DNA from 3 places in the Pseudarthrobacter sp. TE9888 genome. Region 1 is predicted to be linked to each of the others. Evidence: predicted binding sites of a transcription regulator. Region 1 holds the regulator's gene; each other region holds the start of a gene.
What was found. Region 1 encodes Rex, which represses fermentation and respiration genes when NADH is low (regulators of the CRP and FNR family bind a similar motif). Its sites were predicted from a motif close to CTTGTGAANNNNTTCACAAG; they were not measured.
Positions count from the first base shown of each region.

Region 1 (7,060 bases):
GCACGGGGCCCAGCCCAGGCCGAAGGTCAGGCCCAGCAGGGGCGCTCCCCAGAGCCCGGCGGGCGGCTTTGCGTGGATCTTCGCGTCACGCTGCAGCCAGCCGAAACCGCCCATGAAGACGATCCCCATGATGATGACCAGGATTCCCAGGAGCTGGGTGATCCAGGCATTCTGGCTGCCCGTGATGAGGGTGCCCAGCTGGCCGAATGCACCGCCCAGCAGGACGAAGATCACGGAGAAGCCCAGGACGAACAACCCAATGCCCGCCAGCATCCGCCCGCGTTTCTGCTTTTGCAGGTCCACGCCGCTCAGTCCGGTCACATAGCCCAGGTAGCCGGGCACCAGGGGAAGGACGCAGGGCGAAAGGAACGACACCAGTCCTGCCAGCAGGGCCACCGGAATGGCGAGCAGGAGGGAGCCGCTGAGGATGGCTTCGGCGAAGGGGCTGTTCACGGTCCCGGCCCGTCCCTATTCCGCCACGGCGGCGGTGATGAGGGCTTTCAGGGTGCCCTTCTCGATTTCGCCGAGGACCCTGGAGGCCACGCGGCCCTGCTTGTCCAGCACCAGCGTGGTGGGTACGGCACCGGGCGGGACCAGGCCGGAAACGGAGAGCAGGACGCCGCCGTCCTTGTCGTCAAAGCTGGGGTAGGTCAGGTTGAAGGTCTTCTCGAACGCTTCGGCCGTGGGCTTCTCGTCCCGGAGGTTGACGCCGAAGAACTGTACGCCCTGGTCCTTGAACTCCTGGTGCAGCTCCTCCAGGAGCGGCGCCTCCACACGGCACGGTGCGCAGGCGGCGAACCAGAAGTTCAGGACGCTGACCTTGCCCTGGAAGTCGGCCGGGGTCACAGCGGCGCCACTGAAAAGCGCTCCCTGGATCTGCACGGCTTCCTTGCGGTCCCCGACGGCGAACTCGGTTACGGAGCCGTCGCCGGCAACATAGTTCTTGTTGTCGCCGGCCTTGGCCTGCTTGGCCAGCGCATCCTCCTGGGCGCAGCCGGACAGGCCAAGGGTCAGCGCGGTCAGGGCCAGGCCGCCTGCCGAAAGCAGGCTCCGGCGCGAGGGAAGGGTGTTGTTGCTCACTGCTAGGCTCCAGGGGTGCTGGCGGCACCGGGAAGAAGGGACGCCGCGGGCTCGCTGTACTCGACCCGCAAGAGCGAGCCGTCGTCGTCGAAAACCAGGGACGTAAGGGATGTCAGGGTGCACTCGCGCTTGCGCGGGTCGTGCCACAAGGGGCGGCCTTCGGCGCTCAGCCGGGCTGCCCAGATGGGCAGCTGGTGGCTGACGAGGATCGCCTCGGGGCCTGCGGCACCGAAGTCGCCGGCGGCCAGTGCGATGGCCTGCAGCCGCGCGTCCTGGACAGCAGCCGCTACCCGCGCCGCCTGCTCCTTGTACGGTTCGCCCCACGACGGGCGCAGCGGGTTGACCAGGCGCGGCCAGTGCTTCGGCCGGCGGAGTTCGGCCTTGGTGACCTTCATGCCCTCGAAGTAGTTTTCCGCTTCGATGATGCGCTGGTCGGTGTGGATCTGCAGGCGCAGCGCTTCCGACGTCGGCCGTGCCGTCTCCTGCGCACGGTCAAGCGGCGAGGCGGCCAGGTAGGTGATCCGGGCTCCGCGCTCGGCGCGCTGCCGGAAGTGGTCGGCCAGGGTGCGGGCCATCTCCTGCCCCAGATCGGAGAGGTGGAATTCGGGGAGCCGTCCATAGAGAACGCCGTCGGGATTGTGGACCTCGCCGTGGCGGAGCAGATGGACAGTGGCTTGGGGCATGTTTACCAGTTTCTCAAAGATGGCGTGCGATCCGAAATCTCCCGGACGCGCTTTCTACAAAGAGTAGAACTTAAGTTTCTGAAGAAATGTTCCGAAACCGGGAACAAAACATGCAAACGCATGTTTATACTGGATGCAGCAAGATAGTTGAGGCTTCAACCGATGAAGGTTCAACCGCAGGACTACAGCAGGCATTCACACCAAGGAGCAACATCATGGCACTTCCCGCAGACGTCACCACCGGCACCTGGACCCTGGACAACTCCCACAGCGAGATCGGCTTCACCGTCCGTCACGCGGGCATCAGCAAGGTCCGCGGCCAGTTCAAAGAGGCCGAGGCCACCCTGAACCTCGCCGAGAACGTGGCCGACTCCAAGGTCAACGCCACTATCAAGACCTCCAGCTTCGACTCCGGCGACGTCAACCGTGACGGCCACGTACGCGGCGAAGACTTCTTCGACGTTGAGAAGTTCCCGGAGATCTCCTTCGTTTCCAATGCAATCGTCACCAAGGGCGACGCCTACGAGCTCCAGGGCGACCTCACCATCAAGGGCGTCACCCGTCCCGTGGCCCTCGAGACCGAGCTCCACGGCGTGGCCGTCGATCCGTTCGGCAACACCCGCGCCGGCCTCACCGCCGAGACCACCATCAGCCGCAAGGATTTCGGCCTCACCTGGAACGCCGTCCTCGAAGCCGGCGGCGTGCTGGTCAGCGACAAGGTTGCCATCAACCTCGAACTCGCCTTCATCGCGCCCGCAGCATAACTTTCACCACCCGGCGCACCCCGGCACCAGGCCTTTTCGGCCCGGTGCCGGGGTGTGCTGTTTAAATACGCCCTGCAGGCACGGTCGTGGGCGTGAATGCCGCCCGAATCACCCACATCTCCGCCTGCCGGGGGTACGGTGGAGCTAAGCCATGCTGGGGGGAAGGCTGAGGACCGATTCCCGGCAGCCTACCTGGATCCCGACCTGCAGAAGGAACGCCCATGAGTACTCCTCCCGTCCCGCCTCCCGCGCCCCAAGATCCCTACTCCGGCAATGACCAGTCCGGCAGCCAGCAGCCCGGACCCGAGCAGCCGCGCTACGGCCAGAATGCGCCCCAGTATGGCCAGAACGCACCGCAGTACGGGCAGAACCAGCCCCAGTACGGTTCGCAGCCGCCCGCAGCGCCGCAGTATGGCCAGAATGCACCGCAGTACGGTTCCCAGTATGCCCAGAATGCACCCCAGTACGGGCAGGCGCCGTATGGGCAGTCCCCGTACGGCCAGTACCCCTCGGAGCAGCCACAGCCGGCGGGAAGCAACGGCATCCCGCAGCTGGTGAACATCTCGTTCTGGCTGCTGATCGCGTCCGCGGTGATTTTTGTCGTTTCCGTGCTCGCCGGCCTCACCCAACTCGATGATCCACAGTTCCGGCAGGCTTTCGAGCAGCAGGTGAAAGCCAGCGGAGCAGCCGTCACGTATGACGACATCAAGAGCGTCATCGCCGGCACCCTGGTCGTCTTCGCGATCATCGGCGTCGCGCTCTACCTGCTGGTGGCGTTCTTCATCCGCAAGGGCAGGAACTGGGCACGCATCCTCGGAACCGTGTTCGCGGCACTCTCCGTTTTGGGCCTGTTCGGGGTCCCCACCTTCGGAACGCTCGGGACGGTCCTGGGCATTGCCGCCATTGTCCTGCTCTACCTCCCGGCCGCTGCCCCGTATTTCCGGAAGCAGCAGCCGTTCGCCAACCCCTATTCCGGCGGCTTCGGCAACCCTTACGGGCGGTAAAGCCTACGGCAGACTGCAACGGTGGCCCGGGATGTCCAGCATCCCGGGCCACCGCTTTTAGACCTGTCCTCAGGCCGGCTGTCCCGGCGCCTGCGCGCGTTGGGCGTGATAGGCCAGGATCTGGAGCTCGGTGGCCATGTCCACCTTGCGGAGGTTGACTCCCTCAGGGACCTGCAGCATGACGGGAGCAAAGCTGAGCACGCTGTGCACGCCGGCAGCCACCACCCGGTCGCAGATGCCCTGGGCCACGGCCGCGGGAAGGGCCAGCACCACCATGTTTGCCCCGGTGCGGTGGAGGACGGTCTCGAGGTCTGCCACGTCGCTGACCCGCAGCCATCCCACCTCGTTGCCCACCACCATCTGGTCCGCGTCGAAAATGGCCACCACGTCGAAGCCCCGCGATTCGAAGCCGCCGTAGCGCGCCAGTGCCTTGCCCAGGTTTCCGGCTCCAACGATGGCCACTTTCCAGTCATGCGTCAGCCCCAGGGCCGCAGCGATGTGGCGGCTCAGGTACTGCACCTCGTAGCCCACTCCCCTGGTGCCGTAGGACCCCACGTGGGACAGGTCCTTGCGCAGCGTGGAGGAGCTGACGCCGGAGGCTTCTGCGAGCGATTCCGACGAGACACGCTCAACCCCCTCGGCCAGCAGCGTGTTCAGGGCACGGAGGTAGAGCGTCAACCGGGCCACGGCAGCGGGAGGAATCTGCTTGGCCGGTGTGCCCGCGGCATCCGGAACGTCCGGCACAGGCTGGGGGGTTGAATCCAAGGACGTCACTGGCATCCCCCTACTTGGCCATGGCGCGCTGCAGGACGCGTTCCAGCCGGGCTTCGTCGATTTTCCAGAAGTCGCGCTGCACCCCGTCCACCAGGACCACGGGGATCTCTTCGGCGTAGCGCTCCCGCAGTTCGGGCTGGTTGTCCACCAGCTCTTCGCTCCACTCAAGGCCCAACGCGGCCGTGACCCGGCCGACGGCGTCGCGCGCCTCTTCGCAGAGGTGGCAGTCAGCTTTGGTGACCAGGACGACGCGGGGGGTAGCCATGGCTTAACGGTATCGCCGTTCGCGCGGTGCAGGTGACGCCGACGGCGCCGGGCGGGTGGATTGACTAGACTCAAGTCCATGCCCGAGGAGAAATACGTCGCCGTCGTTACACGGCCGGTTGCTGCGCCGCAGCCCGGTGAGGCGGCGTTTTTCGACGTGGACAATACCCTGATGCGCGGTGCCAGCCTCTTCCATGTGGCCCGCAAGATGCACCAGCGGGGGGCGTTCACGCTGATCCAGGCTGCCGGGTTCGCGTGGAAGCAGTTCAAGTTCGTGGCGCGCGGGGAAAACATCGACGACGTCCATGCGGTCCGCGATTCGGCCCTGACCCTCGCCGCCGGCATCACCGTTGACGACATCAAGGCGCTGGGTGAAGAGGTCTACGACGAGATGATCGCGTCGCGGATCTGGCCCGGTGCCAAGGCGCTGGCAGAACAGCACCTCCGCGTGGGCCGCCGCGTCTGGCTGGTAACGGCCACGCCCATCGAAGTGGCCACGGTGATCTCCACCCGGCTGGGATTGACGGGGGCCCTGGGCACGGTGGGGGAAGTGTCGGACGGCATGTACACCGGACGCCTGGTGGGAGACATCCTCCACGGCTCGGCCAAGGCGGTAGCCGTGCAGGCCATCGCGGACCAGGAGGACCTGGACCTCAAGCGCTGCTGGGCGTACAGCGATTCCTACAATGACGTTCCGCTGCTCTCGCTCGTAGGCCACCCGGTGGCCATCAACCCGGACGCCAAGCTCCGCCGCCACGCCCGCGACCGGAACTGGCCGGTCTATGATTTCCGCGCCGGCCGCCGCGCCGCCACCCTTGGTCTGAAGGCAGCGACCTTCGGCGGCGCCATCTACGGCCTCTGGAAAGGCTTCGCCCGCATCCGCGGCCCCCGGGCGTAGCCAAAAAAATGCCCGCCGCCTTGGAAGGCGACGGGCATTTCCACGCTGTTCGAAGTATCGCTACTTCTTGTTGCGGCGCTGGTGACGGGTCTTGCGAAGCAGCTTGCGGTGCTTCTTCTTGGCCATACGCTTGCGACGCTTCTTAATAACTGAACCCACGAAAGTTCCTTACAAACTAGATGCAGTACCTGCCTGATGGGGAATGTCCGTGGACAAAGCTACGAACTGAACAACTGACAGATTCTTACAATGACGTAAAACGTTCCTTAACAGGGTACCGCTTATCGGGAGCGGCTCAGGACAGGTGGCCTCAGGCGGTCTCGGTGTGGCCGTCCACAACAGCACCCTTGAGGTACTGTTCGACGGCGTTTTCGGGGACCCGGTAGGAGCGGCCGAAGCGCACCGCGGGCATTTCGCCGGAGTGGACCAGGCGGTAAACAGTCATTTTGGAGACGCGCATGACCTCGGCCACTTCAGCCACGGTGAGGAACTTCGCGTTGGAGAAGTTCTGTTCTGCCGACATTTCCCTATTTTCCTTTGCTGACGGATGGACAACAGTGACCCCAGGTACGTGCCAATGCGGTGTTCCGATGCTGAGCCATCCACCAACCACCTAAATAGATACTCTAGATGTTCATGTGGCAGATGTGAAAGTAGTGGCCTCCCCTATTTCGCCCCCTAATTCTGCTGCCGCCGCTTCCGCGCCGACGCCGCGAGCTGCTCCAGGACAGACGCCGAGACATCCCAGTCCATGCAGGCGTCCGTCACGCTCTGGCCGTAGACCAGTTCCGCCCGTCCCGCGGCGTGCTCCGCAACGTCCAGGTTCTGCGCTCCGCCCACCAGGAAGCTTTCCAGCATGACGCCGGCAACCGCCCGGGCCGCCACTCCCCCGTCCTCAAGCTGGGCACCGATCTCCAATGCGACCTCCGCCTGCCGGTGGTGGCTCTTGCCGCTGTTGGCGTGGCTCGCGTCAACGATCAGGCGGGGATTGAGCCCCTTGCCCGCCAGTTCGGTGGAGGCGCGTTCCACATCGGCCGCTGAGTAGTTGGGGCCCTTCCGGCCGCCGCGGAGGATGACGTGGGTGTCGGGGTTTCCTGCCGTTGCCACCAGCGCTGCCCGGCCCTCGCCGTCGATTCCCAGGAACGCCTGCGCCGCCCCGGCGGCACCGCAGGCATCGATGGCTACCTGCAGGCCGCCGTCGGTCCCGTTCTTGAAACCGATGGGCATGGAAAGCCCGGACGCCAACTGCCGGTGGATCTGGCTCTCCGTGGTGCGCGCACCGATGGCACCCCACGAGATCAGGTCCGCCATGTACTGGGGGCTGATCGGCTCCAGGAATTCGGTGGCGGTGGGCAGGCCCAGCGCGGTGACCTGCTGCAGGAACTGCCGGGCCGTGCGGAGGCCGGTGACCATGTCATGGCTGCCGTCCAGCCGGGGATCGTTGATCAGGCCCTTCCAGCCCACCGTGGTGCGCGGCTTCTCGAAGTAGGTCCGCATGACGATCAGCAGGTCTTCCTTGTGCTTCTCTGCCTGGCTGACCAGCCGCCGCGCGTACTCGAGTCCGGCCTTGGGGTCGTGGATGGAGCAGGGACC
Region 1 is NZ_JBWBRD010000002.1:623,836-630,895, forward strand. Features, by position in the region: gene ACZ9J7_RS03555 (cytochrome c biogenesis CcdA family protein) at 1-453, opposite strand, end outside; gene ACZ9J7_RS03560 (TlpA family protein disulfide reductase) at 469-1,080, opposite strand; gene ACZ9J7_RS03565 (histidine phosphatase family protein) at 1,083-1,763, opposite strand; gene ACZ9J7_RS03570 (YceI family protein) at 1,979-2,527, shown strand; gene ACZ9J7_RS03575 (hypothetical protein) at 2,749-3,531, shown strand; gene ACZ9J7_RS03580 (redox-sensing transcriptional repressor Rex) at 3,601-4,305, opposite strand; gene ACZ9J7_RS03585 (glutaredoxin family protein) at 4,316-4,570, opposite strand; gene ACZ9J7_RS03590 (HAD family hydrolase) at 4,649-5,467, shown strand; gene ACZ9J7_RS03595 (30S ribosomal protein bS22) at 5,528-5,626, opposite strand; gene ACZ9J7_RS03600 (helix-turn-helix domain-containing protein) at 5,778-5,990, opposite strand; gene ACZ9J7_RS03605 (3-deoxy-7-phosphoheptulonate synthase) at 6,146-7,060, opposite strand, start outside.

Region 2 (7,060 bases), 480 kb from region 1:
TCGGTGATGTTCCCTCCCTGCACCGAACCGGTGGTGGCTTCGGCCAGGCGGCGGAACTGGCGCAACTGCTCCCCGCTGAGCCTTCCCAGCAGCAGTTCGCTGACCGCAAGCTCCAGGCCCATGCGGGCGTCCAGCTGGGCGAAGCTGTCCTCCTTGCGGAAATCCAGCCGGCCGGTCTCCAGCGAGGACACGGCCTCGCCGCGGGTCATGGTGTCGCCTTCGGACTGGATTTTCTCAACCGGAGCCGGGGCACCCGTTTCGGCGTCGCCCCCGGTGGTTTCCTTCGGTGCGAAACGTTCGAAGTAGAAGTTGGCTGGCTTGATGCCTTCGATGTCCAGCCACTTGGAGACTGCGTTGACCATGGGCGGCGGGCCGCAGAGGTAGATGTCCACGTCGCCGTCGTTGAGGTGTTTCGGTTCGATGATCTGGGTGACGTAGCCGGTGTGCGGGGCGGAGGTGCCCGGCTCGGAGGCAATGTAGTCCCAGGTGAAGCCGGGCAGTTTCGCCTCGTAGGCGCGCAGCCAGTCCAGGCCGACAATGTCCGCCTCACGGGTGAGCCCGTAGATCAGGTGGACCGGGACGGAGGGCGGCTTTTCGGCGAGCTTTTCCAGGATGGAGAGGAGCGGGGCCAGCCCGGTGCCGCCGGCCAGGAGCAGCAGGGGCCGCTTCGGTTCGCGCAGGAAGAAGGAGCCGTAGGGGCCGGTGAAGTCGATGGTGTCGCCCACGGCGGCGCGGTCGCGGAGGTACTCGGACATGGCGCCCTGCGGGGTCACCCGGACCATGAAGGACGCGTCCTGGACCTCGGGACCGCTGCTGAAGGAGTAGGAGCGCTCGGCGTCGGTGCCGGGGACCTTGAGGTTGACGTACTGCCCGGGGAGGAAGGCCAGCGCGTCGCGGTTCTCCACCTCAAGGGTGAAGGACACGGTGGTGTCGGTGTGCCGGTTGAGCTCCTTGATGGTGGAGGTGAAGGACGCGGCCGCCGTCTTCGCCGATTCAGACGTGGCCGGGATCTGGATGGCGAGGTCCGACTCCGGGACGGCCTGGCAGGTGAGCAGGTAGCCCTTTTCGAGTTCCTCCTCCGTCATGGCGTCGTCGATGAAGTCGCCCGGGTCGAAGGAGCCGGAATCGCAGAACGCCTTGCAGGTGCCGCAGGCGCCGTCGCGGCAGTCCGACGGAATGTTGATGCGCGCCTTGTAGGCCGCGTCCATGACGGTCTCATAGTCGCCGACCTTGATGACTTTCGTAACGCCGTCTTCGAAGCTGAGGGCTACTTTGTGGCCCATGGGGTCCTCCTGACTGGGCGGGCGCGTCGTCGCGTCCGGGAAAAGTTGGGGCGTGCCCGTCGGGCACAGGGGTGGGAGCCGCCGTGCGGCGCCCGTTCGTCCCGGGCGCCGGCTGCGGGCAGGTCAGATCATGTAGACGTCCACCACGTGATGGATGTAGTCGTTCTTCAGGACCACTTTCTTCTTCAGGATCACCGGCTGCGGGCCGGAGAGGTCCAGGGTGTAGTAGCTGGTGCCGAAGTAGGTGTCCGTGGTGTTGTAGCGGAAGTAAAGGGTGAACCAGTTGAAGCGCACCTCCACCGTGCCGCCGTCGTTCGACAACACCTCGACGTCCGTGATGTTGTGGCCCGTGCGCGGCTCCGGGAGGGAGGTGGCCGATGACCTGTCGGTCTTGATCCGGAACACCCGGTCCTCGATGCCGCCGCGGTTGTCGTAGTAGATCAGGGAGATCTCGTTCTGGGGGTCCTGCGTCAGCTGGTCGTCCACGTCCCAGGCCGGCATCCAGAATTCGGAGTCCGGGTGGTAGCACTCCAGCCATTCATCGAACTGGCGGTCATCCAGCAGGCGGGCTTCCCGGTAGAGGAACGCCCGGACGGTTTCGAGGATTGCAATCTCCTCCGCGCTCTTCAGGGCCGGGGCGGTGTGGGTCAGGTTGGTCATGGGTTCTGCGCTCTCTGTGGTTGCGGCGGGCTCTCTCAGGCGGTGACGGGAACGGATTCCAGGGCGGAACGCTCCTCTTCCTCCGCCAGGGCCCGGTCCATGACTTCCTTCCAGTACCCGTGCTGGATGGGGTAGAGCCCTTCGTCTTCGGTGCGCACGCCGGAGGCGATCACCCGGGTCATGCCCAGGGCCTGCGCCTGCTCATCCGGTCCGGTGATCTCGTGGGTGGAGCCGCGGGTCATGTCGTTCCACGGGGCGCTGGTGGCCCAGTAGGTTTTGTTGCAGGAGCGGAATTCTTCCAGGTCGTCCGGCGTGGCCATGCCCGTGGCGTTGAAGAAGTCCTCGTACTGGCGGATGCGCTTGGAACGGTTCTCCTGGGACTCCCCCTTGGGGGCGATGCAGTAGATGGTCACCTCGGTCTGGTCCGCGGAGATGGGCCGGAAGTGGCGGATCTGCGAGGAGAACTGGTCCATGATGTACACGTTCGGGTACAGGCAGAGGTTGCGGGAGATGTTGATCATGAAGTTCGCCATCTCCTCGCCGTACTTGGCCACAAGCTCGTCCCGGCGGTCCCAGAGCGGACGGTCCTGGGGGTTGGTCCATTCCTGCCACAGCAGCAGGTGCCCGTGGTCGTAGGAGTAGAAGCCGCCCTTGACCTTGCCCCACTTGCCGGCGTCCATGGCCTTGGTCTTGTTGGCGGAGTCTCCGGCGCTGCGGCGGGCGGTGGTGGCCGCGTAGTTCCAGTGCACGGCCGTGACGTGGTAGCCGTCCGCGCCGTTCTCGGCCTGGACCTTCCAGTTGCCGTCATAGGTGTAGGTGGAGGAGCCGCGCAGCACTTCCAGGCCTTCGGGTGACTGGTCGACGATCGAGTCGATGACCTTGGTGGCATCGCCCAGGTGCTGCTCGAGCGGGAGCACGTCGGCCTTCAGCGAGCCGAACAGGAAGCCGCGGTAGGACTCGAAGCGGGCCACCTTGGTGAGGTCGTGCGAGCCTTCCTTGTTGAACGTCTCGGGGTAGCCGGCGTTCCGGGAGTCCTTGACCTTCAGCAGCTCGCCGGAGTTCTTGAAGGTCCAGCCGTGGAACGGGCAGGTGAAGGTGGTGCGGTTGTCCGTCTTGCGGCGGCACAGCATGGCGCCGCGGTGCGAACAGGCGTTGACCAGGCAGTTCAGCTGCCCGTCCTTGTCCCGGGTGATCATCACGGGGGTGCGGCCGATGTAGGTGGTGAAGTAGTCGCCCACGTTGGGGATCTGCGACTCGTGGGCCAGGTACACCCAGTTGCCTTCGAAGATGTGCTTCATCTCGAGTTCGAAGATCTCCTGGTCGGTGAAGATCTCGCGCTTGGCCCGGATGACGCCGTTCTCGCGGTCGTCGATCACGGCGTCGGCAAGGACCTCGCGGGCATGGATCAGGTTCTCGGTCATGGCGTGCTCCTTCATTGGAGATTGCTGGACGGATGGGCGGAGGTCCACTCGGGAAGAGGCTTCGGCGGCGGACGTTGTCCAGCAATTCTTGCCGCTCGTGATTGGCCTCACATCAGGCAAATACCTAGCTTCCACCAAGGGTGTCTTTATGTACCGATAATGACTCAAAAGACGCCCAGTTGATATTTGTAGCGTCCTTATCTGCGGGCCTACGATTGAGACCGACATCACGCGGTGCGGCGCAGGGCCCAACGACTGGCCCCGCAGCCCGCGTCGGGTGCAGGAGCCCTTCCTGTCCCCATTCAATGAGGAAGGTGGACATTGTCATGACCCAGACCCCAACGGACAGCCGCACGGAAAACGAAGGCACCGCCGTCGAAGCAGGCACCAAGGCAACCGAGCGGTTCGCAGCGTCGGGCAAGCTCTCCAAGGTGGACGTATCCAAGGAACGGGTGAGCCTGCTGGCCGGCGCATTGATCAAGGCCGCCAACGACATCGTCGAGGAACACCAGGTCACCTACGAGGAATACAACGCGCTCAAAGCCTGGCTGATCAAGGTCGGCACGGACGGTGAATGGCCGCTGTTCCTCGACGTCTGGCTTGAGCACACCGTTGAGGACGTCAACTCCCAGGACCGTCCCGGCACCGTGGGCACCATTGAAGGCCCCTACTACGTTCCCAACTCCCCGGAACTCCAGACGCCCGCCACGGTTGAAATGCGCGACGGCGAAGAGGGCACCCCGCTGCGCTTCAGCGGCCAGTTCACCGACACCGACGGCAACCCCATCCAGGGCGCCCAGGTGGAGATCTGGCACGCTGACGCCGCCGGCTTCTACTCCCAGTACGCCCCGGGCCTGCCCGAGTGGCTTTTCCGCGCCACCGTCAAGGCCTCGGACGACGGCCGGTTCGAGATCAACACGATGCGTCCGGCGCCCTACCAGATCCCCACGGACGGGGCCTGCGGGCAGCTGATCAGTGCCGCGGGCTGGCACGCCTGGCGTCCGGCGCACATCCACATCAAGGTGTCCGCACCGGGCTACGAGCCGGTCACCCAGCAGCTCTACTTCCCCGGCGATCCCCACAACGCCGACGACATCGCCTCGGCAGTGAAGCCTGAACTGATGCTGGACCCCCGCCCCCGTACCGACGGGAAGGGCGAGGAAGTAGTTTATGACTACGTCCTGGCAAAGCAGGGCCAGAAGAAGTAGCACGCAAACTGGGAGATACCCCCGCACGGAGGCGCTCCGGAGCTGATGCTTCGGAGCGCTTCCGGTTTTTCCGCCCCAGCCAGGAGCCCCGATGAGCCACCCCCGCCACCATCCGACCGCCAGCTCCGTCGAGCCAGCCCCGCCGGTACCGGCGCCGGAACCCCTGCTGGAACGTCCGGGGGTCCGGCCTGCGGGCCCACGCCGGATTCTTCGCGATCTGGGCCTGTCCTATGTCTCCAACGGGGCCATAGGACTCATCTTCGCGGCGTCCGGGCCCATCGCCGTCACCCTGGCCGTCGGAACGGCCGGCGGCCTGACCCAGGGCCAGCTGTCGTCCTGGGTTTTTGGCATCCTCTTTTCCGGCGGGGCCGCCACGCTGCTGATGTCACTGATCTACCGGCAGCCCCTTGGCTTCGCCTGGTCCATCCCCGGCACGGTGCTCCTGGGACCATCCCTGCAGCACCTGGCCTTCCCCGAAGTCGTCGGGGCCTTCTTCACCTCCGGCGTGCTGATCCTCGCCCTCGGCGCCACCGGCGTGGTGCGCAAAGCCATGGCGCTGGTGCCCATGCCGCTGGTGATGGCCATGGTGGCCGCGGTCTTCCTGAAGTTCGGCACCGACATCGTCGCCTCCACCCACGACAACCCGGCCGTGGCTGCCCCGATGGTGGCTGCGTTCCTGATCCTCACCGCGGTTCCCAGACTTGGCAAGTACCTGCCCCCGGTCCTGGGCACCCTGGTGGCAGGCGGCATCGCCGTGGCGGCCAGCGGCCAGTTCAACCTGCCGCCCGGCGGACCGCTCCTGGCCACCCCGGTCTTCACCGCCCCCGAATTCACCTGGGCCGCCCAGCTCGAACTGGTGGTTCCGCTGGCCCTCACCGTCCTGTTCGTGCAAAACGGCCAGGGCATCGCCGTCCTCCGCGCCGCCGGGCACCGTCCGCCGGTGAATGCCTTCGCCATAGCTTCCGGCGCCTTTTCGGTCCTGAACGCCGGGTTCGGCGCCGTTTCAGCCTGCGTTACGGGCCCCACCAACGCCCTGCTGACCTCGTCCGGGAAGAAGGAGCGCCAGTACACGGCCGCCGTGGCCTACGGCCTGCTGGCCCTGGTGTTCGCAGCGTTTGCCCCCACCCTGACCCGGCTGATGCTGGCCGCGCCCAAGGAATTCGTCCTGGCACTGGGCGGCATCGCGATGCTGCGGGCCCTCCAGCAGGCGTTCGTCACCGCCTTCGCCACCAGCTTCACCCTGGGTTCGCTGGTGACGTTCGTGGTGACCATTTCCGGCATGAACCTCTTCAACATCCACGCAGCGTTCTGGGGCCTGGTGATTGGCTACGGGGTGTCCCGCCTGCTGGAGCGCGCCGACCACGCCCAGCCCTGAACCGGGCCGGCCAGGCTACGGCGCCCGGGGGGGCTTCTTCTGCGTCAGTGCGGGTCCGGCTCCACCGCCCAGGCCAGCCGGTGCAGGGAAGTCGCGGCCCTGCTCCTGAACGCCAGCCACGCGGACCACTTCCGCCCGGGCGTGGCGCTGAGTTGCGGCGCGTGGGGCTGCGCGGATTCGCCAACGCGGAACGCGCCGGCGAATAGGAGGGCAATCAGGCTTGCGCTTTCCATCGTTCTCCAAGCTGTACAGGTCAATCCCGGTGTACAACCACCGTGCCCTGCGGACGAACGCTTCAAACACCATCCGCAGGCCCATCCGGTCGCCGGGAGGGCGTGGCGGTACCGCGTTAGGCACGTGCAGTGTTAGGCAATAGTCTGGCCAGATGGGGACCAGTGCCGTGAATTCCGGCGAACAAGTGGACAGGCAGACCCGCATCCTCGAAGCGGCTATGGACCTGCTGTCCCGCCACGGGATTTCGGGCGTGAGCATGCGTGCCGTGGCGCGGGAAGCCGGCGTGGCGCTGGGCCTGGTCAACTATTACTACGACGACAAGACCACCCTGATCCGCGCCGCCCTGCGCCGCGTGGACGAGCATGACCTTTTACTGGTCGCCCCGGACCCGTCGGTTACCGCCGATGAACAGCTGCGCCGGGCGCTCCGGCGCGTTGCCGGCGCCGACCTGCTGACCACACGCTACCTGTCGCTGCGGCTGCACCTGTGGGCCCTGGCCCAGGCGGACGAGGACTACGCACAGATCAACGCCGCCGCCTTCGACCGGTACATCGACGGGCTCGCTGCGCTGGTGTCCAGCGCCAGGCCCGGGCTGTCCTGGGAGGCGTGCCGGGAGCGCGCCTCGGACATCGTGGTCATCCAGAATGGCGTGTGGCTGACCGCGCTGCTGGGCGTGGACAAGGCCTCCATCCAGCGGAGCATTGCGCGCACGGAGCAGATCGCTTTCGCAGCGGTTCCGGACGAAAACGGCGGCGGCCAGGTCCTCCCCCAGCCCTGAAACAAACACCCGCTCCAGGGGCAACAGTAGCCGCGCGATGAGCATTGAACAAGTGTTCAAGAAAAGTATTGAACAGTCGTTCAACGTGCATTACTGTCCTT
Region 2 is NZ_JBWBRD010000002.1:1,103,748-1,110,807, forward strand. Features, by position in the region: gene benC (benzoate 1,2-dioxygenase electron transfer component BenC) at 1-1,283, opposite strand, end outside; gene benB (benzoate 1,2-dioxygenase small subunit) at 1,407-1,943, opposite strand; gene benA (benzoate 1,2-dioxygenase large subunit) at 1,979-3,364, opposite strand; gene catA (catechol 1,2-dioxygenase) at 3,691-4,572, shown strand; gene ACZ9J7_RS05775 (benzoate/H(+) symporter BenE family transporter) at 4,664-5,947, shown strand; gene ACZ9J7_RS05780 (hypothetical protein) at 5,992-6,180, opposite strand; gene ACZ9J7_RS05785 (TetR/AcrR family transcriptional regulator) at 6,333-6,959, shown strand.
Region 2: benA (benzoate 1,2-dioxygenase large subunit) is a predicted target of Rex. The motif match lies at 3,459-3,478, and genes of this name have one in related genera.

Region 3 (7,060 bases), 3.3 Mb from region 1:
ATCCGTGGGACTTCATCCTCACTCCCGGCTAGAGTCTAGGAAGCGCCGGTTCGGTGCCCGGCCCAGGCCGGAAGGATCTAGCGGAGGTAAACGTGGCCAAGGCAGCACCGGCGGAACAGTTGAAGTTGCTCGAACTGCAGGGCCTTGACGCCAGGTTGAAGGGCCTCACCAACCGCCGCCGCACGCTCGAAAACGATCCCCGCATCAAGGACCTCGAGGCCGCCCTGTCCGTCGCCAACGGTGAACTGGGCGCGGCCAAGGTGGCCGTCCACGACGCCGAGGCTGCGCTGAAGCGGGCCGAGGCCGACGTCGAACAGGTTGCCTCCCGGATCCAGCGTGATGAAGCACGGCTCAACAGCGGCACCGGCCTGTCCAAGGACCTGGTGGCTCTGCAAAAGGACATTGCGTCGCTGAACAAGCGGCGCTCCGACCTTGAAGACGTGGAGCTGGAAGTCATGGAGCGGCTGGACTCGGTGCGGGAACGGCAGGCGGCGCAGCAGCAGATCGTCGATGACATCCAGGGGTCCTTTGGAACCATCAGGGCCGAACTCGATGCGGCCCTCGCCGACGTGGAAACCGAAGCGGCGGGGCTTCGTGCCCAGCGCGGCGACTTTGCCCAGGGCCTGGACGCGGGCCTGCTGGCAGTTTACGAAAAAACGCTCGCGAAGCGCGGGGTGGGTGCCGCGCGGCTCTTCCACGGCACCTCGGAAGCCTCTGGCATGAAGCTCAGCCCGGGCGACCTCGCCGAGATCAAGGCAGCTGCTGCCGACGACATCGTTTTCTGCCCCGACTCCGGGGCCATCCTGGTCCGTTCGGACGAGTGGTCCTAAACAGCCCACAGGCATCCTGCCGGGCCGTCAGCCCGGCAGGATGATGTTCAGGGCGTGCGGCTTGCGGGCGGTGCCCGGCACCAGCTCCGCCTCCCACCGTTCGCGGGCTGCCTTTAGAAGGTCCGACGGCGCCCCGGGGGCCTTTCCACGGCGCACCAGCAGGTGCCGCGCCAGTTCACCGCGGGTGTGCTTGGCGAAGTGGCTCACCACTTTCCGGACTCCTCTACTTTCGGTGAAGACGTTGACCGTGACGGTCTGCTCCGTCGGCGGGGCCCACGCCGCCGCATAGGTGCTGGACCGGCAATCCACCAGTAAGTGCCCCCGGGCTGCGGCGCCCAGGGTATCGCCAAGCTGTTCCTTCCAGAACGGAGCCAGCCGCCCGACGTCGGGCAGGGACGTGCCCATTGACAACCGGTAGGCCGGAACGCTGTCGCCAAAGCGCAGGGCCCCCCACAACGCCGAGATCACCAGGACGGACTCATCGGCCTTCCGGCGCTGCACCGGCGTCAGGGTGCGGTAGCCCAAGGCGTCGTACAGGACACCCGAGTAGATGCTGTGGGCAGGGGCCGCCGGCTCGGCGTGCAGCCGGGTATTGCGCTCGACGTCGTCCCGCAGCGATGCCCCTACGCCCAGCAGGGCGAGGGCATCCTGGTGTGCACTGATGGTGCCAAGGGCCTCGAGGACCTTGGCGCGGTACGGGTTGAGCTCCGGGAAGCCCAGGGCGGTCCAGTCGACGGCGGGACCGTGGAGCGCGGGCGTCTTGCCTTCGGAAGGGGGAAGCAGAATCAGCACCGTCCGATCCTACCGGCGACAAAAGCGGCCGGCGGCGCCGGTAGACTGGGACCCGGATGGGACAGCCAGACGGCCGCGCGCCACGCAAGTGGCTCGAGGAACGTCCGGGCTCCGCAGGGCAGGGTGGTGGGTAACGCCCACTCGGGGTAACCCGCAGGCCAGTGCCACAGAAAACAGACCGCCTGCATTTCCGGCCCCGGCCGGGAAGGGCAGGTAAGGGTGAAACGGTGGTGTAAGAGACCACCAGCTTCCCGGGCGACCGGGAAGGCTAGGTAAACCCCACCCGGAGCAAGGCCAGACAGGACACGTTCGAGGGCTGCCCGCCCGAGTGTCCGGGTAGGCCGCTGGAGGGTGCCGGCAACGGTACTCGTAGATGGATGGCCGTCGCTCCCTCGCCGGCAACGGCAGGGGAGAACAGAACCCGGCGTATCGGCTGTCCCATCCTTAAATCGCGTTTGACCACGGGCAATGCGTCGGGGATCCTGAACCGTGCCCGTAAATCCTGAAACTCGTCCCGCACCGGCTGCGGGCATTCCCGGCATCCGTGCCCAGGGCCTGGCGCTCGCCGGATTCCTGGCCCTCTCGGCGCTGGCCTGGCTGCTCTCCTCAGTCCCGATCGTCCTCAACTCGGGCGGGTGGTATGCAGGCTCAGCGAAAGCGCCGTGGATGCCGCCGTCGTGGATGTTCCGCAGCACGTGGATGCTGCTGTACGCAGGCGTGGCCACCGCGGCGTGGCTGGTCTGGCGCAAAGGCCGCCTCGCCGGCGGCACCCGCTCCGGCTACGTAGTCCAGTTGCTGCTCAACGCCGCCTGGCCCGTGACCTTCTTCGCCCTGTACCCCATGCTCGGGACCGTGGCACTGTGGGCGGCCTTCGCCGTCATCTGCGCCCTGACCGCCCACTCGCGTTCCTGATCCTGCGGTTCGGCCCGGTGGACGCCGCCGCCGGCTGCCTGGTGCTGCCGTATTTCTCCTGGCTGGTCTATTGCGCAAGCCTGAACCTGTACTCCGCCATCCACAACTGATTGCCCGCTACTGCATCCTTCCGGGCCGCCCCATGTGAGTGATTTCACGCAGCCCGAGCGTGTTCCGCGGACCGCGCCAAATTAGAATGGATCCCGGACGCAGGAGTTCTACCGCCGAAAGTTGCGTCCGCAACCGGCGGTTTTTCTTTGCACGCGATCCAGGTGCCTGGGGACCATCCCTGCAGGTGCCGGTGCCCCTGGACATCATCAGGTGGCCTACATCCGTGTACGAAGACGTACACGGCTGAACCGAGGAAGGTATTTCTGTGAGCCAGACGTCTGATTCTTGTCTTGATACGTGGATGGGCCGGGAGGCCCTCGCCGAGGCCATGATCCCGGTCATCGGCAGGCTGTACCGCGAAAACAACGTGGTGACCAGCATCCACGGCCGGAGCCTGATCAACAAGTCCACCATGAACATCCTCAAGGCGCACCGTTTTGCGCGCCGGATGAGCAAGGACGAACTGCTCCTGGAGGACACGGCCCCCCTGCTGAACACGCTGGCCGGACTCGAACTCGGCGCCGCTGCGATCGACATCGCCCGGCTGAACCAAAAATTCAAGGAAGAGGGCAACGGCGCCACCCTTGAGGAGTTCCTCCGTGCAGAACTCGCCGAGATCGTGGGCAAGCGGGGCGGCGATGACCGCACCAGCACCGACGTCGTACTCTACGGCTTTGGCCGGATCGGGCGCCTCCTGGCACGCCTCCTCATCGAAAAGGCCGGCGGTGGCCACGGCCTGCGCCTGCGCGCCATCGTGGTGCGCCGCGGTTCGGACAATGACCTCTCCAAGCGTGCCAGCCTGCTGCGCCGCGACTCCGTCCACGGCTCCTTCGAGGGCACCATCCGCGTGGATGAGGCCGCCAACACCATCACGGCCAACGGCGTCCAGATCCAGGTCATCTACTCGAACGACCCCGCTACGATCGACTACACCGCCTACGGGATCAGCAACGCCCTGGTAGTGGACAACACCGGCCGCTGGCGCGACGCCGAAGGCCTGTCCCAGCACCTGCAGAGCAAGGGCGTGGCCCGCGTCCTGCTGACCGCACCGGGCAAGGGCGAGCTGAAGAACATCGTCCACGGCATCAACCACCGCGACATCACGGACTCCGACAAGATCGTGTCCGCGGCATCCTGCACCACCAATGCCATCACCCCGGTCCTGAAGGCCATCAACGACAAGTTCGGCGTGGTCCACGGCCACGTGGAAACCGTCCACTCCTTCACCAACGACCAGAACCTGATCGACAACTTCCACAAGGGCGACCGCCGCGGCCGTTCGGCAGCGCTGAATATGGTGATCACCGAAACCGGTGCCGCCAAGGCCGTGGCCAAGGCCCTGCCCGAACTCCTGGGCAAGCTCACCGGCAGCTCCATCCGCGTCCCCACCCCGGACGTTTCGCTGGCCATCCTGAACCTCACCCTCGAAAACGGCACCACCAAGGACGAGGTCAACAACTACCTGCGCGAAATGTCGCTGCACTCGGACCTGCGCAAGCAGATCGACTACATCGATTCGCCCGAGGTTGTCTCCACCGACTTCGTGGGCTCGCGCCGCGCCGGCATCGTGGACGGCCTGGCCACGGTGTCCACGGACAAGAACCTGGTCCTCTACGTCTGGTACGACAACGAGTTCGGCTACAGCTGCCAGGTGGTCCGCGTCATGGAAGAGATGGCAGGCGTGAACCCGCCGTCCTTCCCCGCCAAGGAAAGCGCTGCCGCCCTGGCAGCCATCGCAGTCTAGTAACGGTCAGGTCTTTCCCGGCTGGTTCACTGGAATCAGCCGGGAAAGCGGACCACACTGGTGGCATGGACAACGAATCGACACTTCAGCACGAAACCACCCTCGAGCACGCACTGGACGTGGCCAAGGCCAACCATAAGGAAGCCGTGCGCCTGCTGGAACGGGCCAGGGAGGCCCACAAAACCGGTGACGTCACCGATGACCGGGTGCGCCAGCTCGAGAGCCTGCTGGCCGTGGCGGAAGAAGACCTTCGACGCGTCACCAGGGAACAGTAACCCGGGGGAGTCCCCGGCGCTGTGACCCATCACTCCTCCTCAACAGTGTGGATATCAGCGGCCGGGCGCGCCCTTTGTCCTAGGCTCTTGGGGTGCCCGACTTTCCCTTCCCGGCGTCAGCCCCGTGACCATCAGCTGGTCTGCCTACCGCCGCGCACGCCGCCGTTCCCGGCAGGCCTGGGCGCTTCTCGCCACCGCCGCCGCAGCAATTCTCGTGGCCCTGGCCTGGTTCTTCACCACCGGCCAGTTCGCGGCAGCCGGACCCGCGGCAGAGGGGCCCACTGAGGCGCCGGTCTTCGACGCCGCCTGGATGAAACCGGTCCAGGAGCCCAACCCGGTGCCCCCGGGCAGCGCCGTCGCAGCCCTTGATGGCCTGGCCGTGAAAGGCAGGGCGCCCAACACCGGCTACAGCCGCGAGGCCTTCGGCCAGGCTTGGCTTGATGTCGACCGGAACGGCTGCGACACCCGCAACGACATCCTTCGCAGGGACCTGGCCGGCGTTGTGTTCTCCGAGGGGTCCGCCTGCAAAGTCACGGCCGGGCATTTCCGGGAACCCTACACGGGCCAGGACGTGGACTTCCAGCGCGGATCCGAGAGCAGCCGCGCCGTCCAGATCGACCATGTGGTGGCCCTGGGCGACGCCTGGCAAAAGGGAGCCCAGCGCCTCACGGCCAAGGACCGCCAGAGCCTGGCCAATGATCCGCTGAACCTCGTCGCAGCGGACGGCGCCGCCAACCAGCAAAAAAGCGCGGGTGACGCCGCTACCTGGCTGCCGAAGAACACGGCAATCCGCTGCCATTACGTTGCCCGGCAGATCTCCGTCAAGGCCGCCTACGGGCTGTGGGTGACGGCGGCAGAGAAAGACGCCATGCGGCGCGTCCTTGCCTCCTGCCCCCAGCAGCAGACCATTACCGCACCCTGAGCGGACGCCGCCCGGACAGGGTCAGTGGCCAAAGGGGTCAGGGTCCACCCCGGGCATCCAGGTCAGCCCCGGCACGCCCCAGCCGTTCTTCTTTGCCTGCTTCATGGCTTTGCGTGAATACCGGTCCATCAGCCGGTTGACATACAGCTTGCCGTCGAGGTGGTCGTATTCATGCTGGATGACCCTGGCGAACCAGCCCGTGGCCTCGAAGCGAACAGGTTCACCGAACCCGTCGAAGCCTTCCACGCGGGCCCATTCTGCCCGTTTGAGCGGATACTGTTCACCCGGGAAGGAAAGGCAGCCCTCTTCCTCCTCGTCGGGGTCGGGAGCAGCACCGGAGACCTTGGACAGTGTCAGGACGGGATTCACCAGGACGCCGGTCGGGGGAGCGTCGTCGTCGTTCGCATACTTGTAGACGAAGATCCGCTTGCCGACGCCGATCTGCGGGGCGGCGAGGCCCACTCCGTTGGCGGCGTCGTTGGTTTCGAACATGTCGGCAATCAGGGTGCGCAGTTCGTCGTCGAAAACCTCCACCTCGGCGGCGCGGCGGTGCAGCACAGGCTCGCCCCAGATGGTGATTGGCAGAACAGTCATATCAGTAGTCCTTCGGCTTCGCGGTGTCCCCGGCTGCAATGCATGTACCCGGTGGGGCACGAAAAAGGAGGCCGCACCGGATATCCGGTGCGGCCTCCTCTGTCGACGGCTGCATGTGCCGCCCCGTGAGGGTGAGCGACGGGGGTTGAACCCGCGACCTCCTGGACCACAACCAGGCGCTCTGCCAACTGAGCTACGCCCACCATGTGCCTCAAGGGAAATCCACCGGAGCGGCTCCCTGGAAACGCAACTCAAATAGCTTACCTGCTCGGAAGGGGTGCTTTGTCCACTTTCTGCGTTTTGGGGCAAAATTTCACGAAACGTGGCGCAGATTACTCTCCGGAGCCGCTTCCGGCGTCGGCGTTGGCGATTCCCCTGGCGATCTTCTGGGCGGTGGCGCTGTCGGGCCCGGGGGTGGGGACGAACACGGCTTCACGGTAGTACCGGAGCTCATCGATGGAATCCTTGATGTCTCCCAGTGCGCGGTGGCCGCCCTTTTTCGCCGGGGACTGGAAGTAGGCCCGGGCGTACCAGCGGCGCGAAAGTTCTTTGATGGTGCTGACGTCGATGACCCGGTAGTGGAGGTGCTCCACCACGGCGGGCATGTCGCGGGACAGGAACACGCGGTCGGTTCCTACCGAGTTCCCGCCCAGGGGTGCTTTGCGCGGGTCCGGTACCCAGGCGGAAATGTACTCCATGACCGCGGCCTCTGCTTCCGCCATCGTCTTGCCGTGCGGCAGTTCCGCCAGCAGCCCGGACCTGGTGTGCATGTCCCGGACGAAGTCGGACATCTGGGCCACGGCGGCATCGTCGGGTTTGATGACGACGTCAACGCCGTCGCCAAGGATGTTGAGCTCCGAGTCTGTGACCAGTGCTGCCA
Region 3 is NZ_JBWBRD010000002.1:3,945,597-3,952,656, reverse strand. Features, by position in the region: gene ACZ9J7_RS18925 (Nif3-like dinuclear metal center hexameric protein) at 1-32, shown strand, start outside; gene ACZ9J7_RS18920 (zinc ribbon domain-containing protein) at 93-830, shown strand; gene ACZ9J7_RS18915 (YaaA family protein) at 858-1,622, opposite strand; RNA gene rnpB (RNase P RNA component class A) at 1,680-2,067, shown strand; gene ACZ9J7_RS18905 (TspO/MBR family protein) at 2,112-2,534, shown strand; gene ACZ9J7_RS18900 (glyceraldehyde-3-phosphate dehydrogenase) at 2,911-4,389, shown strand; gene ACZ9J7_RS18895 (hypothetical protein) at 4,455-4,664, shown strand; gene ACZ9J7_RS18890 (HNH endonuclease family protein) at 4,789-5,586, shown strand; gene def (peptide deformylase) at 5,608-6,180, opposite strand; tRNA gene ACZ9J7_RS18880 (tRNA-His) at 6,311-6,383, opposite strand; gene orn (oligoribonuclease) at 6,513-7,060, opposite strand, start outside.
Region 3: ACZ9J7_RS18900 (glyceraldehyde-3-phosphate dehydrogenase) is a predicted target of Rex. The motif match lies at 2,676-2,695, and genes of this name have one in related genera.